Linked DNA regions of Pseudobacteriovorax antillogorgiicola. The protein of the gene in region 1 binds, or shares a complex with, the protein of each later gene. Links are inferred from orthologs where the notes say so. Each region holds a gene or a part of one and is shown in the gene's direction. Other genes may lie near its edges. The genes, in order: rny and pfkA.

Region 1 (5,713 bases):
GAGCTTCACTAGAAGCTGAGTATCATTTTTCATAAATATTCTAGGTTGTCAGGAGAAGATAGGATGACGTTAAAGAAGACATGGAAGCCGATTGCAGTATTGGTTCTTTCTCTAGGACTTGGCTTTGGTTGTGCTGAAGATCAACAGCCCGCAGAGGAAGTTGTTCAGCCGACGGAAACTGAAGAGCCAGCAGCTCCACCCGAAGAGATGGTCAGCGTTGAAGAAGTTACACAGCCTGTGTACTTTGCGTTTGACGACTATACTCTAAGCATTTCCAGTCAAGATAGCCTAAGCCAGCTCGCTGACTACTTGAAGAATAACACCGCAGCTGTGGTACAAGTCGAAGGTCACGCTGACGAACGTGGTTCAATTGAATACAACTTAGCCCTTGGCCAGCGTCGGGCTCAATCGGTTAAGAACTACCTTGTTGAGCTTGGTATCGATCCAAGCCGTCTTCCTACTATGAGCTACGGCGAAGAGCGCCCAGCAGTGGAAGGCAGCGATGAAGGGGCCTGGGAAAAGAACCGCCGCGCAGAGTTCGTTCTATCGAACCCCTAATATCGAAGACTCAGCCTTCCCGATTGGGAAGGCTTTTCTCGTTTTGCCCCCTTAAAGCCTTCCTGGTTTTTGCATAGACCTTTGCCCGAAGTTCCCTTAGATTCAGATTTCTGAAAGCATCTTGCCCTCTTGGCTAATGTTTACGTACAATCGGAATCATGGTTTACAAATTTAATCTCACCTCGTTGCAAACTTCGCTTGATCGGGATACCATCACCAGTCCAGTCAACTGTGTCGGCTCGACTAGGTTGTCCAGTTTGGCTATTTGCACACCACGGAGGCTACCCATTGGATACGGTCATCTCTATAACAGTAGGGCTCTTTTTTGTTATCGTCGGCTTTATGCTTGGCATACTATTTCACCGAAAGAGTCTTAAAAAAACTTTTGACGCGGCTCAGATGGATTCGGAAAAGATCCTTGAAGAAGCAAATCAAGAACGGGATCGCATCATCAAAGAGGCCCATCAGGAGGCCAAACAAGAAAACCGCCAGCGACGAACTCAGTTCGATGCTGAAATTAAGAAACGTCGCACTGAATTCCAGAAACTTGAAAATAAGGTCAAGAATCGCGAGCAATCTGTTGAGAAGAAATTAAGTGTACTAGAGAAGAAAGAGTCTGACCTAGAAAAAATGACAGGTCATCTCAATCAGCAAGAAGCTCACTATCGAAGCATGATCAAAGAATGCGAACTCAACTTGGAAGAGAATCGCAAGACCTTAGAATCCATCGCAAACATGTCTCAGGAAGAAGCCAAAAGGGAGCTTATCAAGTCTCTCGAAGCAGATGCTAAAAAAGCTGCTCAGGAAAGACTACGCCAAATAGAAGAAGAAACTCGTGTGGAAGCCGACCGGATCGCACAGTCGACCGTCAGCCTCGCGGTACAAAGGGTTTCCAGTGAATACGTCAATGATTCTACAATTACCGTTGTTGGGCTACCTTCAGACGAGATGAAAGGTCGCATCATTGGTCGTGAGGGTCGTAATATACGCGCCATCGAACAGGCTACAGGTGTCGACCTGATCATTGATGACACTCCTGAAGCTGTTATTTTGTCATGCTTTAACCCCATCCATCGAGAAATTGCAAAGATATCCCTTGAGCGACTCATCGCTGACGGACGAATCCACCCTGCAAGAATCGATGAAACTGTTAAAAAAGTAAGCTCTGAATTTGATCAGGTGATCATCGAAAACGGCGAACAAGCGGCATTCGACAGTGGTATTACTGACCTACACCCTGAGTTGGTTAAGCACTTAGGGAAGCTCAAATATCGCACTGCCGGACAGCAGACGGTGCTTCAACATGTTGTCGAAGTTGCTCACATTTGCGGGATTATGGCCGCTGAAATGGGCATCGATGTCAAAAAAGCGAAACGTGCTGGGCTTTTGCACGACATTGGCAAGTCGGTTGATCAGGAAGTAGAAGGGCATCACTCAAAAATCGGCGCTGATTTGTGCTCAAAGTATAACGAATCAGCTGATGTTATCGAGGCCGTTTTGGGACACCATACTGAAGAATTGAACTTTGCAAGCCCCTTAACCATTGTGGTTCACGCCGCCAATGTGTTATCAGAGAGACGACCTGGCGCCCGCCGCGAGGTCCTAGAAACCTACATCAAACGCCTCAAAGCGATGGAAGACATCGTCAACGGCTTCGAAGGTATTAGTGAATCATTTGTGATTCAAGCTGGCCGGGAAATTAGAGCTCTCGTTTCACCGACTGGCATATCAGACTCCGAAGTGATCGACTTATCAAACGATATCGCCTTCAAACTCAGAAAAGAGTTAACTTTCCCTGGGCAGGTTAAGGTCACAGTCGTAAGAGAGAGCAGACAAGTTGACTTTGCGAAATGATTAAATTGATTGCCATTGGCGATGTGATGGGTAAGGCGGGCAGGCGTTGCCTCGCTAAAGCCCTACCCAAGATTCAGGAACTCCACGCCCCCGATATATTGATCGTCAACGGCGAGAATGCTGCCGGTGGTTTTGGAATTACAAAAAAAATCTATAAACAGCTTATTGAAAGCTTCGGTGTAGACTGCGTTACAACAGGCAATCACTGGCATGACAAGCGCGAGATCTACGAGCTGATCCCGTCTGCGGAGCGGCTTGTGATCCCCGGCAATATGATGAACGTGGACTCCATTCATCATGGCTATAAGATCCTTGAGACCAAATCGGGCACTCCCTTCGCAGTGATCAACGTCATAGGTAGTGCCTTCATGCACCCAGATAATCGCAATCCTTTTCACTGTGTCGATGAGATTATGAAGCACATTCCGGAGCAGGTTCGCATCCGGGTTGTGGATGTTCATGCGGAAGCCACCAGCGAAAAACAGGGAATGGGTCGCTATCTGGCAGAAAAAGCTTCTCTTGTTTTCGGAACCCATAGCCACGTGCCAACAGCCGATGAGCGCATCCTCGACAACTATACGGGCTTTATTACCGATATTGGCATGACAGGCCCATACGACTCCGTGATCGGGATTCGCAAAGAGGCCGCCATCGCCCGCATGACTGGGGGAGAACGGAAGAAGTTCGAACCAGCCACAAAAGACTTGTGGATGCCTTTTGTTGCCGCAGAGATCGATGAGCAATCGGGTGCATGCCTAAAGATCGAGCGCTTCCGATGGGAGTTGGAACGCATGGATCTGGAGATAAATGACTCACCTTTAGATTGACGTTTCGCCATGCCTATTCAGATAGGCTTAAAGGCTGCCGTCGCCCTGAACTTGGTTTTACATAGCTTATCAAGAAAAAAGCGTGGTATGTATTTTTTCTAGTGCCTATTCTTGAGAGCTAACGTGTCTGCTTAGAATGTAGCATAGGAAATAGAGTTAATGATTTTAAAACGCGCAATCTTTACTTCACTGGCCATGGCCACTATGGCAAGCAGCCCAGCGCTTGCCGTTTTCATCGACGGACATGGTAGCTATGCGCTTCGCGGAGAAACAAGAACGAAGCCTGGCTTTAATCAAGAAACGGGAGTTTACCAAGCTGTTGATCAGTTTTTTCAACTTGATACAGAGATCAGAACCTCTGATAAGGCTAGCTTTTTCTTAGAGTTTCGCTTGTTTGACCAGGATCGCGAGTCTAACTTGGGCGATGATACCCAACTCGATACCTGCCCAACACCCATTGGTGCTGGTGAAGACTACAACTGTGCTGAGCAGTCGGGCTTGCAGCAGGACGCCATCGAACCTCGTTACAAAGACCTCCAACCTCGTGTCACTAAGGCATATGCTCAGTACGCCATGGACTACTGTCTCTTGACCGTTGGCCGCCGCGATCGACATTGGGGACTCGGCCTCTACCTTGACGGTGGTAACGATGTCTTCGATACCGATGCCTCGATTTACGATGGTGTAACTTGTGACATCAATCTTCAGAAGAGCCAGACTCTTGGCTTCTCCGTGGGATACGACAAGATTTCGGAAACCGGTGGTAGTATCTATGCTACTGGCATCGCAGATCAGAACTACGGTCCCAATAATCGTAGTGATGATCTCGATCAGATCTTTTTTACGATCGAGTATAACGATCATAAAACCAATGCTGGCAAAGGCTTCTCTCAGCAAGTCGGTATTTACTTCGCCAACATTTTCGGTGGCGGCAACACTGGCACTGATATCAAAGTCGCTGATCTCTACCTTAACTTCATCATTTCAGACCTCGTCATTCAAAACGAGATTCTTTTCCGCTTAGGTGAATCTGCAGATCCTAACCTAGCATTGCTAGGAGGTGCTCGTCGCCTGAACGACACTGACGAGTTTAAAAACAACGTGCAATCCATTGCCGCAGCAGGCTCCATCGAGTACTTCTTATCCCGCTCAGGCTCTGTCCTGGGTCCAGCAAAGTTTAAGCAAGGAACGGCTACCAGCCATTCATTGTTCTTTGACTACGCTTTTGCACCTGGCGACCCCGATGGCTACTTGCCCGAATACGAAAGCCTTTCTGATCCTGAGAGCGCTCGTGATCGCTCGGTCAAGGCAGTCGCATTCCACCGCAATTTCAAGCCCGGTTTACTATTGTTCAACGGCACTACTGGAATTGACGACAAGCGAGTTGATGGGATCTTCGACCCTTACCGCGTGATGAATGCTAGCGTTTTCTCTCTCGGTTATCGCTACAAAAGCTTGGTAAATGGCAACTTTGAAATCAAGTTCGTCACAGCCTCACTCAATGAGTCTATCTCAAGCGATGCGAAATCTTTTTATCAGTCAGGGGACGATGAGCTGACACAAGCTGAGAGAGACAACAAGGAGCGACCTATAGGCTTCTACGGCGATAGCTTGGGCATGGAGCTTGATGTTTCATACTCAAAAAGCCTGGGTGAAGGGCTTGAGCTAGGCGTTGCTGGAGCCATCGCTCAGGGTGGTGATGCTTGGAAAGTTAAAGACTCACAATCCGCTCAAGATAACTATCTTCTTCAAGGGCACATTTCATTTCAATTCTAGCCCAAGGAACATAGCTTCTTTAGACTTACCAGCCGTGATAGCCTCCTAAATGGGACACCAAACAGGAGGCAATCATGGCAGAATCATTTCATGCTCCCAAAGTTTCATGTTTTCGTGATTACCACACAGCAGTCGCTGCGAGTCTGCAGGCTGAAAGGCTAATTGACAGTGACACCGCCGACTCACTTAGAGACTTCCTCAGACAGCAACTCTTCCAGTGTGATCCATCTCAGTCACTATTTGAACGCTTGATTACTGATGCACCAGGATTTTCCATAGCAGCAAGGTCATACTGTAGTGATCATGCCTTGTTTAGCAACTATTTCAAAGGCCTGCTCCGCCTTTGGCTACCTCCTGTGATAGAGCAACTCAGAATCTGTGGTGAAGACGTTTTGGATCGATCCCAGCTCATGTTCAACCGCCCCTTTCAGCTGGTTCGAAATCAGCAGCTCGAAGCACAAAGCCTCTTTAGCGGTGTCCTGCTCCTATTTGCTGAATCCATCATCGAGTGTCGCCAAAGGCTGCAAAAGACCTACAAGGAATCAACATGTCTTACTTTAAGCCTTGACCAACCATCATTAGACAAGGCCTGGAGCCAAGAGCTGGGGCTGACGGTGGGTGAACCGAGTCACCTGCCTCTACTGGCCGAAAACCGAATGATTCATGACCTTGCCCACAGCTTTGAGTCCTTATTGGAT
Region 2 (12,590 bases), on another replicon or contig:
CACCGTTATTGATCGCTGGCAAGAAGGTACTGGCATAAGCACGTTTTGGACTGTCATTGATCTGGTACTCAATGCCAGCCACTTCAGAAAGTGAGTCCGTGGCGTCAAGAGAAATTTGGGTGTCTGGGGATATGAAACGGGTATTTTTGTCAACATGAAAGTCACCAAGAAAGGTATAGGCAATCTGTGGTGCCTCCTTATCTAAGGTAAATTGAAACTCCTGTGACCGCTCACGATTTTCAACATTATCGATACTAAAGAACTTTAGAATCTGACTTCCTGTGGATAGAGTCGCTACTGATATACCGTCTTCGGGAGAGTACTTTCTGAATTTGTCCTGATTGTTAAACTTGTAGAATATGTCTTGAACTCCTGAAAGATTGTCTGCGCTACTGAGTTTGATGAGGGTGTCCTGTGAGAAAGTCGTACTGATGTGGTTTTTTTCATAGCTGACGTCCGTTGACGGAGAGCTTGTGTCAACGGTGAAATAATTGGTCTGGATTCGGCTACGATAGCCTACGTGGTCAACTGCTGTATGGCCGAAGCGATAAGAGTGCTGCTTGCGCAGTTGTAATGGCTTCTGATACTCGGCGACATCGTCCTGGTCGATGGTATAGAATACTTGTTTAACTCCGGAGTGTTCGTCTTGGGATAAAACAGCAACAGAAAGGCCTTTGCCGAAAAATATCTTATCCCCAGCGCTATAGCGGGGAGCATCATTGAACTTGAGTGATGTGGTGGGAGCTCCAGCATCAGCGATGAAACGAAACATGACCTCTTCTTGAGAGACATGATTTACCCATCTGAGAAACTGTGATCCGGGTATATCAAGGCGAACACCCTCGTTGATCTGCTCTTGTGCTCCTTCGAGGCGTTTGACCATCACATCCTTCAGAAGATATGAGTCCGAGTCGCTATCGTTGCCAGTGGCAAGTCTGACATAAAATGGTAAATCAATTGGCCAGAAAACCCGTTTTTTAGGGTCTACATATACCTTTAGCTGCTTTTCTTTTTTGATATAGTCGATAACCTTCTTCACTTCGTCGGGACTTTTGCCCACGATATAGCCAAGTGCAAGGCTAGAGAGAAGCAGCCAAGAGCTCATCATAGAAATGGTTCGAAACCAGATCGTCAAATCAGTAGCCTTTCGTTCTAGTTCCCTTTGTTATTCGGTAAGAGTTTGGAATTCTCAACTATTTCAGAGCTGAGTCGCCATGGTTCATTTTAAAATATGGCATCCGATACTAGTGAAATGGACTGTCTAGAGATTTAGGCTGATAGCTTTTTCGAACGTTCTTTCAATGACTCATAGGGAGCTTTGTGACGAGTAGACATGTAGTCGATATTTTTTGCAGGACGAATTGATTCCAGACTATTTTTCTCGGAAGGTTCTGGGGACCGTAGGCGAGATTTACGCCAATCCTGGTAGTTGTGAAAGAGAAGGTCGGAGAGGGAGGTACCCACAAACCCCAGACATAGGGAACTGATAAGATTCAATACATCAAAGGTGAATAACAAAGAAAATAGCGAAATCATAAGGAGTATATGTGGGTTATTTCTGATCCACGACAAGAATTTTTTGCCGTAGTCCAGCACTTCATTTATGCTTTGATGGTGAGATTCGTTCCCACGACTCGGAGCACGGCGCCGCACCCGCACCGACCTGCGACAAAGCCGAGTAGATTTATGACTAAATTGGTGGTTTATTCTCATGACCTGCCTTCACGTGTCTGGTTCCGATGTCGGCAAATGTCAGGAGTTATTTAGGGGAGGGGCCTCGATTCACGGGCTTGTCGTTAAAGGAATCTACAAGTAGGGGGCCGGTGAGGTTGGCTTCGAGGGATCTAAATTTCGAGATTTTAAGTGCCTTCATAGTCTGTTCTACAAGAAGTAGATTTGAAATAGCTGTTTCTGCATATTTCCCCCCCAGTTCGGCATTAGACAAGTTGATACGGTTCGACAACGTTTTACTTATGATCTCGATGGTCTGGCTGTGAGTGTTGGTTTGTTCTGGGATGCCTTTGCCAAGAACTCCGCCGATTCCTACTACATCTTGGCCCAATTGAGGTAGCTTAGTGTCGAGTCCTCGCTCTTTGAGAAAGGCTTGCGTAAAGGCCCGCGCTTTTTCGATGTTTTCTTGTTTTATCGGGTTGATTGATTGGTTGGTACGGCCCATTTTTTTCAAGAGGTACTCATGAAACTCTACAGATCCACAGCGGCATCCTGAGACCTTTGCTAGCTGCTTCTGGCTTGGGTAAACAACTTGCATGCTACCACCACCAATATCCCACACAATATCTGGTTTTTTAGAAAGCAAAAGCTCGGCACTTCGGAGTGCCAGTTGCCCTTCAAAATTCTGATCGATAACCTTGACCTTAATAGGAAATCGCTGTTGAATCATCTCGATATACTGAGGTCCATTCTTAGCATTGCGAAAGATCGAAGTGGCGACTCCCTGAAATAATTTGGGCCTATGGGGTTTGCTTCGGTTAACATAATTTCTGATAGCCCCAATACCAGTAGTTTGGATCTTTTCGGAAAGTTTCATATCGTTATGCAAGGCATCATCGGCATAGGGGACTGAGGTCGATTCGTCGATCAGAACTTTCCTGATCTCGCCCTTGCAGATATCGACCTGCGCTAGTTGGAATTTTGTTCGCCGTGAACCAATGTCAAAGGCACCTCTTGTCTCTATACAGGGGTTCCCATGGGCCAACGTCTCGTAAAGAATCGTTAGCAAAATCAAATGAAAAAAAGCCATATATCAGATTCTCCAAGATACCTTTCACGACAGGTGTCCCCATCTTCAAGGATAGCGGAATTATAAATAGTGGACCTAGGAAAAAAACACCAGGTTTTTAACTGAGGTGGTCAGTTATAATAGAGCAACAGAGGAACTTGCTTGACAATAGGTGTTCGTGATGCAGACAACTCCAACGCCTCCACCATCTGGTGGCGGAATCTGGGAAGCCTTTTTCCCCTTGATGATAGCAATCTTTGCGTCGGTCTTGGCAATCAACGATCTGATGGCTGATAACGTGGCATCTTTGCAGCTAAAGCTAGGCAATCAGAGGAATGACGCCTTCCAGTGGTTTCAGTCTAAAGGTATCAAGGAAATTGTAGTTCGTGGTCAGCACGACCTTCTCAAGGTCTTAGTGGATTCAGGGTCGATTTCTGATAGCAAAAAAGAGGTGCTGGATAAGCAGCTCGATCAACTCAATCGCAAAGCCAAGAAATATAAAATGGAAAAAACCGAAATCTTGCTCGGTTCAGAGAAAGTGGGTAAGGAAAACTGGATTCAAGATATAGATGGCGAGTTGGGCAAGATTATTGGTGCTAAGGAGTATGATTCCAGTTTAGAAATCTTAGACGATGCTGAAGATCAGTTTGATTATGCTTCGATGCTGCTGCAAATTTCGATGGTGCTAGGTGCAGTGGGTATGATGCTTAATAAGAAAAAAACGAAGGTGATATTTTTCTGTACCACGATCATTATTGGAGTCATAGGGGCCACGTTTACGGTGCAAGCTCAACTCCAATCCCTCACGTCTCCATTTTTCAAGTAGGTACGAAAGAGGGGAGGCACACGGCCCCTCCTCTAAGTATTTTTAGAATAGGTAGTTCGCTTTAACGCTAAAGGCTAGGGCCTTAGCATCCACTTCATTTGCATCCGTTTCATCTTTGAACGTGCCATACTTAACAGCAGAGCCTAGCTGAAGGTTCTTTTGAACCTGATAGTAGGCACCAAGCTGCGTGTCAAATGATTGGGCTGTCGCCACATCGACCTGATCCTTGTCGCTGGCGCTGGATGGTTGGAAGCCTACAGCTCCTTCCAGGTCCCACTTATCATTGAGTGCGTACTGGCTAGTTAGCTTAACATAGTGAGTGTCGTTGCGACTGTCATCCAGTCGGTTTTCAAGACTGCGTTTGATTAAACCGCCTACAGCGAGCTGATCTGTAACCATCGCTTGGCCATGAAGAGTCACTGAGGATGCGATATTTGCCTCGGTTTGCTTCACTTGGCTTTGATAAACAGCTCCTAGCTCGTAGATGTCTTTGTGATAGCTAACACCAACTTTTTGCTGCATGTAGTCATAGGAGTCGTCATCGTCACTAGCTTTGTGGTAGCCAAGTTCGTAGGCTGCCGTGATGTTGGGGGTAATGTTTACCCCTACAAATGGGTTTAAGTTGTAGCCATCGGCTCTAGCATCGGACTTTAAGATCCTGAAGCTATTGTTGCTAGTCAGCCTTTTGGTTGTGGTATCGGTGCTTTGGCTCTCAAGGCCAACCTTAAGGCCCGCAAAAATTCGGTAAGGTAGGTTGTATTGGCCTACAGCTTCAACGGACGTTTGCTGAACATCTAGTTCTACAGACTTCTTACTTGCCTTATCGGTGATAGTGGATTCTGATTGGGTAATTGATACTTGGCCAGCGGATCCAGTGGATCGGCCATAACGTTGTGCTGGAGAAACTTGGTCGACACCGAACTCATTTTGTGAAGATGGTGCTGCAGTGACCATAGTAGATGTAAGAGCGCCGAGTAGTGCTAGGCTAATCATTTGTGTTTTCATGGTCATTCCTTTCTTTGTGGTCCATTTACCATGCGTTAGGACTTCAGCAAGGCTTGTGCCTAGTTTTTAACTTTTTGAAAATATTGTATATTCTGTGAAAGTCAGTCGATTTGATAGAACGCGGCGAGCTACAGGTGTGCTACAGAAGGCACAGCTTGGTACTTTGAGTTCTTGTGTGATAGTTTGGCCTTCGTTAATGAGGAGCCTATATGTCGTTATTACTTAATTGCCATGAGATTGGAAAGTCGTTTGCTTCGAAACATTTATTCGAAGGCCTCACCTTGGGAATCGAGGAGGGGGCTCGCCTTGGGATCATTGGAATTAATGGAGTTGGAAAATCGACGCTATTAAAGATCTTGGGGGGCAGTGTTCAGCCCGACGAGGGCACCGTTTCGCGACGCAAGCTTCTGAAAACAGCTTATGTTGAACAGGACTCTCGATTTGACCCTCAGGACACCCTGGAGCAAGTGATGATGGTTCAGGGGAAAAGCTTGGGGCTTTCTGAAACGGATCTCATGGTGCAAGCTCCTATGCTGCTCAGCAAGGCCGGGTTTGAACGCTATGATGTAAAGACCGGCGAATTATCGGGCGGCTGGCGTAAACGTCTGGCCATCGCTCAAGCGATGCTTGGAGAGCCTGATCTGATCTTTCTTGACGAGCCGACGAACCATCTTGACTTCGAGGCCGTGCTCTGGCTGGAAGGTATCTTAACTCAGGCTAGCTTTGCCTGGGTCATGGTGAGTCACGACCGCTTTTTCTTAGATCGGACAGTCAATACTATCGCTGAAGTAAATAAGGCCTTCCCTGGAGGCATTTTTCTTCAAAAAGCAAACTACTCTAGCTTTCAAGACCTCAAAGCAGACTACCTCGAAGGGCTGAGTCGCCAAGAAGAAGCTCTGAGTAATAAGGTTCGTCGCGAGGTAGAGTGGCTGAGGCGAGGCCCCAAAGCGAGAACGACGAAGGCTAAGTATCGGATCGATGATGCCAAGCGCCTCATCAGCGACCTAGCTGACCTCCGTCAAAAGTTGAAATCAAGTGAATCGCAGATATCTTTTGGTGGCACAGGAAGAAAAACCAAGCGTCTCGTGGTTATTGATGGGATTGAAAAGTCCTATGACGGGCGGACGATTTTCCGAGATGTTAATCTACTCTTGTCGCCGGGCATGGTACTCGGTGTGTTAGGGCCAAATGGCTGTGGAAAATCTACCCTTCTCAAAGCACTTCAGAAGGAGATTTCAGTTGACTCTGGAGAGGTCACTCATGCTCCGGACTTAAAAATCGTATACTTCGACCAGAATCGTCGCTTGCTCGATCCCAACGAAACTCTAAAAACAGCGTTAAGTGAGGTCGGTGGAGATTCTGTGATCTACCAAGATCAGTCAGTGCATATTGTTACATGGGCGAAAAGGTTTCAATTTACCAATGAGCAACTCACACAGAAAGTTGGGGCCCTCTCTGGTGGCGAGCAGGCTAGGGTGATGATTTCTCGTCTGATGCAGCAGAAGGCTGATGTATTGATTCTAGATGAGCCAACGAACGACCTTGATATCCAAACCCTAGAATTACTTGAGCAGAATCTGGCTGATTTTCCTGGCTGTATTGTGATTGTTTCTCACGATCGTTATCTCATGAAACGCTTAACAGATCTTTGTATTGGCTTTCTTGGTGACGGTAAAACAGGGCTTTTTGCTGACTATGAGCAGTGGGAGCGTGAACTTCAAGGCCTTAAAAAGCCCCTTAAGAAATCTGCAACCAAAGACAAGAGTAAGCCGAAAGCACCTTTGAAAAAGAAGGTGAAGCTCTCCTACATGGAACAAAGAGAGTATGATCAAATGGAGGGCTTAATTCTAGATGCAGAGCAAAACTTGGAAGCTGCTACTGCAAGAGTTGAAGATCCAGAACTAGCAAGCAACGCCCACGAGATGCAGAAGGCGTACGAAAGCCTTCAGACTGCCCAGGCTGAAGTGGATCGCCTCTATGCGAGGTGGACTGAATTAGAAGAAAAGCAGCAAGAGGCTTAGACCATGGCCTTCTTTGCTGTTCTCGTCCCAGAGGTAGCAAAACCAGATTTTGTTGACCTGCTTGATCGGATGCGAGATGCCATCCCAGGAGTGAGCTGGGTCCATCCTGATGACCTTCATATAACCCTTTTGTTCCTTGGTGGAGTCCCATCGGAAAACCTTTCTAGCTTTGTATCTTCAGCAAGGTCTTGCTCATGGGGAGATCCGTTCTTTGTCAGTATTGAAGGCATTCGGACGTTTAGCCGACAAGGCTGTGATCGGGTGATCTGGGCCTCTGTGACCGAGGAAAGTCCCTTTAATCATCTTCACCAGCTCCTATTAGACCGGTTCCCAGGTGTGAGCAAATCTAGATTTCAGGCTCATTTGACACTAGGTAGGGTGACGGAGGCGGCTTTGTACGATTCCAATAATCTTTCTAGCTTCAAGGACTGGCGTGGCCCTAGTTGGTGCGCAAACTCTGCGGTACTAATGAAACGATGGCCTGCTCGCGAGCAGCGAATGCACCCAAACCTGTACCGGATCGTAGAAACCTTCAATTTTTGCTGCTGATGCCTATCAGGAAATTGTGTAAAACAGCACTGAGACTATGTTGTATGGGAGGTCTAAAGCGATGGGACGTAATAATGCAATAGCTGTACTTTGCAGTGGCGGTGATGGACCGGGGATGAACAGCGCCATTCGCTCAGTGGTGCGAACAGGGATTAGTGAAGGTTACGATGTATATGGTGTCTACAAAGGTTTTGCTGGTCTCCTAACCGACGACTTTGAAAAAATGGATCTTTCTTCCGTTGGTAACATCATCCAGCGGGGCGGAACGGTGCTTTACACTAGCCGTTGTGCAGAGTTTCATGATCCTGAGGCTCGCAAGGTCGCTGCTGAGAACCTGAAAAAGCGTGGCATTGGATCTCTGATAGTAATTGGCGGCAATGGATCGTTTCAAGGTGCCAATTGTCTCTTCAAAGAGCATGACATCAAAATTATCTGTATTCCAGGAACTATCGATAACGATATTTCTGGCACAGAATATACCATTGGCTTCGACACGGCATTACATACCGCAGTGGAAGCGATTGACAAGATTCGAGATACTGCAACCTCCCATGATAGAACGTTTCTGGTGGAAGTCATGGGACGTTCCTCAGGAATGATTGCGATTACCGTTGCCATCTCAACTGGGGCCGAATGTGTGATTTTTCCTGAGCAAGTGGAGTCCCTCGATGATGTAGCTGCGAATATTAAACGTGGGATTGAGAGGGGCAAGAAATCATCGATTATCATAGTCGCAGAAGGTGATCATGAAGGCTTAGGTTATAGCTACCAAAAAGACCTTAAATCCAAGTACGGGCTAGCAACCAAGCTTTGTATCCTAGGGCATATTCAAAGGGGTGGTAATCCGTCTCCAAGAGATCGATTCTCGGCGGCAAGAATGGGCTACATGGCGGTTGAATCGATCAAACGTGGTGACAGTGGCAAGGTAACTGTGGTTCGGGATGGCAAGTTCTGCCTGGCACCTCTTGAGGAATGTCTAGAAAAGAAGAATGACTTCGATCCAGAGTTGCTAGAAATTCTAAGAACCTTAGCACTATAGGAAATATATGGCGTTTTTTACCAGGCTAGAGACATTGAAAGCCAAATTGAATATGAACCAGATCCACGAAAAGTTTTGTCCCAAAGTGGATGAGTTTATTGGCTTTCAAATCACTGATTTTCGGGAAGAGGATCGATCGGTTGTTGGTAGGCTAGTGGTGAGCGATCATAATACCCAGCCTTTCGGTTTGCTCCATGGTGGTGTCTCCTGCCTTGTGGCAGAGTCGATCGCTTCTATGGCTGCGAACTTCTCTGTTGCCGAAGACCAAGCGGCTGTTGGGCAAAGCCTCACGGCCAATCACATCCGATCAGCGAGAGCTGGCGATGAGATAACAGTCACCGCGAGGAATGTTCATTCTGGCAATCGCAGTCAGGTATGGAACGTGGATCTTACCCGCGGCGATGATTTAATTTCTCAGGTTATCCTGACGATTTCGATCATCTCTAAAAAGTAGGCGTAAGCCATGAGGAGTAAGGCTATGAGCCTGCTTGCCTCTCCTAGGCTAGACATTGAAGAATTGGAATGCCACCGCCTGGCGATTCGATTTTGACTTCGCACCAATGTTGATTAACGAGATAAATTCGGTGCGAACTCCGGGTTTGACATTGACGATCACCAAGTCTGATGCTGACAGGATTTGAAAAAGCCCCATGCCCCCGCCGGCTTTGCCTAGTCTTTCATTGATCGCGCCATATTCACCATCATAGCAAGATTTTACATAGCGAAGCATGGTTTCTCGGGTTAAAGCACCGAACGGGTCTTGCACTGCTATTGCCAAGGTTGCACCATCAGAAGCATAACAGAACATGCCTTGCTCGTGTTCTTCTAGCTCAACAGCTTCCGTGCGGGGGAGGTGGTTGTATTTGGGGTTACCGTCTTGGTCCATGGGGGCATCATAGATCGCATTCATCAGCATTTCATCGCAAATTAAAAAGCTGCGATTGATTACTGATTTTCTCATCCCCATGTCTTTCAGAACCCGGCCCATCATACCAATGATCTGATGCCTAGTATCGCTTGATGTGATCTTTACTTCTTGGATTCGAGTGCCCCAAGCCAGATATTTGCTAATTCCAAAGTAATCGTCGTTGATAATCTTAGCAACGGTTGTGGCCATGGTCCTCATACTAAAAGTGGGGTCGTTCGTATCTTTAAATACAAGATTCGAGATTTCATCCCGTTTGATCAAAATATCGATATGCTTGGAGAAATCCTCCGAGGTCATCAGAATAGTCTTGGTGTTGGGGCATTCTTTTTGGCAATAGGCGGCCATATCTAAAAATTCTGGCCCCATGATGAGCAACTCAAAGTCACCTTGCTTGAGCAGGTCCTTGCTCGTTTCGACGCTATCAGTTTGAACGAGCTTTATAAGTGTTCCGCCGAGTGAGAATCGAAGCAGTCGCTGCTCGCCCTTAGATTGAGCAAGGTGAATAATCTTCTTCTTGCTGATTTCTTGCTCTGACTGGTAAAGGCTGGCGAGTGGGGCGAGTGAGTCTTTGAGTCGCGACAATTCATCGACGGCAGCGATCGTCAGGCCGCTGGAGTCGGGGATTCGGCCTACGATATCGATCAGCTTGGTGAGGCTGTGGTCGTCGATATAGGAAATCTGCTTAAGTAAGATTTGATTCTTAGAATTTAATGTCTCTAATTGAGAATTGCTGGTTTTTAGCAAGTTGTTACCTTCAGCTAGCTCCTGGTTTGCTTGAGCCAAGGCTTCTTTTTGGGCATGAAGGTCTTTGGTCCGTAAATGGACCTCCTGTTCAAGTTTATCCCTTGCTAATTCAATCTGCTCCCGCTTCGCTCGTTCGAGTTCGCGAACGCGATCTCGTTGTCGAAGTAAAATGACTGTGAGCTGAACGTTTACCATCAGAAAGCATGCATAAGGAGACAGGGTGGTCCGAGATGTTGCTGTTAGTAGAAGTAGTGAGTCGTACATTGTAACGAGAAAAATACCAAGAAATGTGTATGCGATAATCCTCGTATATCCTTTTGCTGTTCGTATCTGATAGATGCCGACGCATATGAGGACTAGGGCCTGAACGATCAAGACGACCATATTAATGTCACGTAAGGCATAGAGTCGATAGCCCGCATATCCATTCCACATTGAGATGTGAAAGATGGTGAGGACCATATTAGGGCTGGTTCCCCAAAGATACCAACGAAAGTGCTTCTCATTATGGGTGCCTAAGAACCATATAAAGAAAATTGGAAATACAAACAGACTTAGCTGCCAAAAGGCCCAGTATTCCCAGTTTGAGCTGCCTAAGAATGAGATAATGGGCACGCCGCCACAAAATGAAACTCCCATGATGAGCGTGAAGAGTGAAAATGTTAGTGTCATAATTTGGCGTATAAAAAAGGTATAGAGTAGCATTCCCAGCCCGATACCAATAAAAATAAAACCGATCGCCATCTGATGGGTTAGCAGTGAGAAGCGCTCCAGTATAAGTGAGGTGTGCTCTCCCAGCGCGACTGTTGCACAGCGTCCTGAATCGTTCTGCCGCCCAAAGCGATAGGCCTTGAGGTAAAGAGTATTCTGATTGAGTTCTGGGGGGACTGAGACTATAGGCAAATAGTGGCTAGCCTCAATGCCATCGATAGCTTGGGGATTATAGCGACCCCATTGGGCAATCTGCTTTTCATTTAGATAGACCTGGAAAACGATCATGCAGCGTCTAAGCGCGACAAAACTATTCTGAGGGCGATCTGAAGGCAGGGGAACTTTAATCCAAAGGTAACGGTGGGTGGGATCTGTAGGCTGGTATCCTTGACCCGGTTTATAGGACTGCCAATCAAGGGTGGGCTCTTGAGGAGGGATGATCGTTTCTGAAGAGGTCGAAAACACAGACATGGGAGTGGTGTCCGCTAGGTTTTCGCTCCGATCTTTCGGCGAGCAACCCAGTAGAAACCACGAAAAGAGACATAGATGTAAGGCACATCTAAGTAGAGACATGGCTACCTTGATTTGGTCTTTGGCTATAGTATTAGAATACTGGGTTTATCTAGGCACAAGTTGCAGGCTGCTGGAGGTAGGATTTAGCTTGAGGAGTGCTCCGAAGAGGCGTTTTGAGACTTGCCCCGCAAGCGGTGACGCATCAACAAGAGGTCGGCAATGCCTACCCATTTCTTTTTGATGATGTTCTCTAAGCTGAGGTCGGCCAGTCGAATCACTTGTCCCAGATAATCAAGCCGCTTGCGCTCGATACCCATCTCTTCAAAATCAGAACTATCGAGCCGAGACAGCAGTGAATGGGCACCCATAACTCGCGAGATCATTCTTTGTTCACGGCGACGAAGGGTTTCTAGAATTGGGGTCATGATATCTTCTGTAGCTTTGTAGCATCGAGTTCCCCGCGGGCTTTTGCCAACTTCGAAAATAACACCATATTTTAAAAGTTCTTTTAAGGAAATGCTAACCAAGGCTTTTGAAATCGCCAGGCGGCTCATCAGTTCTGAGGCATCAAGGGGTGTTGAGGATAGAAACAGGTGGCACCAGATTTGACCGTGGACCTTCTTAAAACCCCAGTATTCCATGAACTCACCAATCTGGTTGGAGAGATCTTCCAATTCTGGGGTAATTTTTATCTGCTTGGCATCCATGTCACACACGATTCGCTAAGTATTCGATGATGCAGCTTATAGTTAAGAAAGCTTGCTGCTGTGCTTTGACTTGGCTTTCATCAAGCTCTCGTTGCGAGAATTCCAACAGAAGATCTCGACAGCGCTGCAATCGTTGTGCAACATTTTTTGCTACCACTTCAAGAGCGATTTTGAGGCTCTTCTCTTCAAGCGTGAGTTCGTCGAGGCTTCGAACGTTCAAAGTTTGTTGGTCCCCTTGCAGTGCCAAGGTTTCGAAGATCACTGAGTTGATCACTTTATTTTTGAGGTCGGCAAACTCGGCGCCATCGCGGCGTTTGAAATCTAAAATATCGTCGGTCATCTGAAAGGCAATACCTAGGCATTCGCCAAACTCCCGAGCCTTTGCAACAGTGGTCTGATCAAGGCCTAAGTATAAAGGCGCTACCTCACTACACCAACGCAGAACGCTGCCAGTTTTCTTCAAGGCGACCTGATCCACATGGTCTCTGCAAAGGTCGGTGCGCTTGCTATTTTCGATCTGTAGCCACTCGCCTTCGGCCAGGTCGCTGATAATTTCTGAGAGGCATGTGACCAGCTCGGGGCGCCCCTGCCGCGCGACTTCAGCAAGGCTGTAAGCAAGTAGGTAATCCCCTGCGAGGACAGCTTTCTTGTTACAAGAAACAGCATTAATAGATGGCTTTCCCCGTCGCACGTCAGCGTTGTCAACTACGTCGTCATGGGCGAGAGTTGCGGCATGAACCATTTCCACAACCCTGGCAAAAGGAGTCATGCTCCCGTGGTCAGCGCCGAAAAGGTCTCCCATAAGCA

The links.
Region 2: rny (region 1) and pfkA share a complex: the UniProt entries of both Bacillus subtilis proteins name them as parts of the possible RNA degradosome complex. The link is inferred for Pseudobacteriovorax antillogorgiicola from one-to-one orthologs.

What each region holds. Positions count from the first base shown.
Region 1 is NZ_FWZT01000001.1:330,549-336,261, forward strand. Bases 286-3,129 are described here. They hold rny (ribonuclease Y), read left to right. Parts: upstream 286-846; coding sequence 847-2,412; downstream 2,413-3,129. Other genes in these bases: pal (peptidoglycan-associated lipoprotein Pal), read left to right, coding at 286-558; B9N89_RS01720 (TIGR00282 family metallophosphoesterase), read left to right, coding at 2,409-3,129. Also shown: more of pal, read left to right, coding at 64-285; more of B9N89_RS01720, read left to right, coding at 3,130-3,239; B9N89_RS01725 (hypothetical protein), read left to right, coding at 3,399-5,015; B9N89_RS01730 (hypothetical protein), read left to right, coding at 5,090-5,713. UniProt on the Bacillus subtilis protein: Endoribonuclease that initiates mRNA decay. Initiates the decay of all SAM-dependent riboswitches, such as yitJ riboswitch. Involved in processing of the gapA operon mRNA, it cleaves between cggR and gapA.
Region 2 is NZ_FWZT01000002.1:28,831-41,420, forward strand. What follows is about bases 6,380-9,191. They hold pfkA (6-phosphofructokinase), read left to right. Parts: upstream 6,380-7,202; coding sequence 7,203-8,180; downstream 8,181-9,191. Other genes in these bases: B9N89_RS02545 (ABC-F family ATP-binding cassette domain-containing protein), read left to right, coding at 6,380-6,592; thpR (RNA 2',3'-cyclic phosphodiesterase), read left to right, coding at 6,596-7,141; B9N89_RS02560 (PaaI family thioesterase), read left to right, coding at 8,233-8,634; B9N89_RS02565 (hypothetical protein), read right to left, coding at 8,683-9,191. Outside these bases: B9N89_RS02525 (OmpL47-type beta-barrel domain-containing protein), read right to left, coding at 1-1,135; B9N89_RS02530 (Ppx/GppA phosphatase family protein), read right to left, coding at 1,760-2,761; B9N89_RS02535 (DUF4337 family protein), read left to right, coding at 2,922-3,566; B9N89_RS02540 (outer membrane beta-barrel protein), read right to left, coding at 3,609-4,571; more of B9N89_RS02545, read left to right, coding at 4,781-6,379; more of B9N89_RS02565, read right to left, coding at 9,192-11,034; B9N89_RS02570 (GbsR/MarR family transcriptional regulator), read right to left, coding at 11,220-11,783; B9N89_RS02575 (polyprenyl synthetase family protein), read right to left, coding at 11,785-12,590. UniProt on the Bacillus subtilis protein: Catalyzes the phosphorylation of D-fructose 6-phosphate to fructose 1,6-bisphosphate by ATP, the first committing step of glycolysis.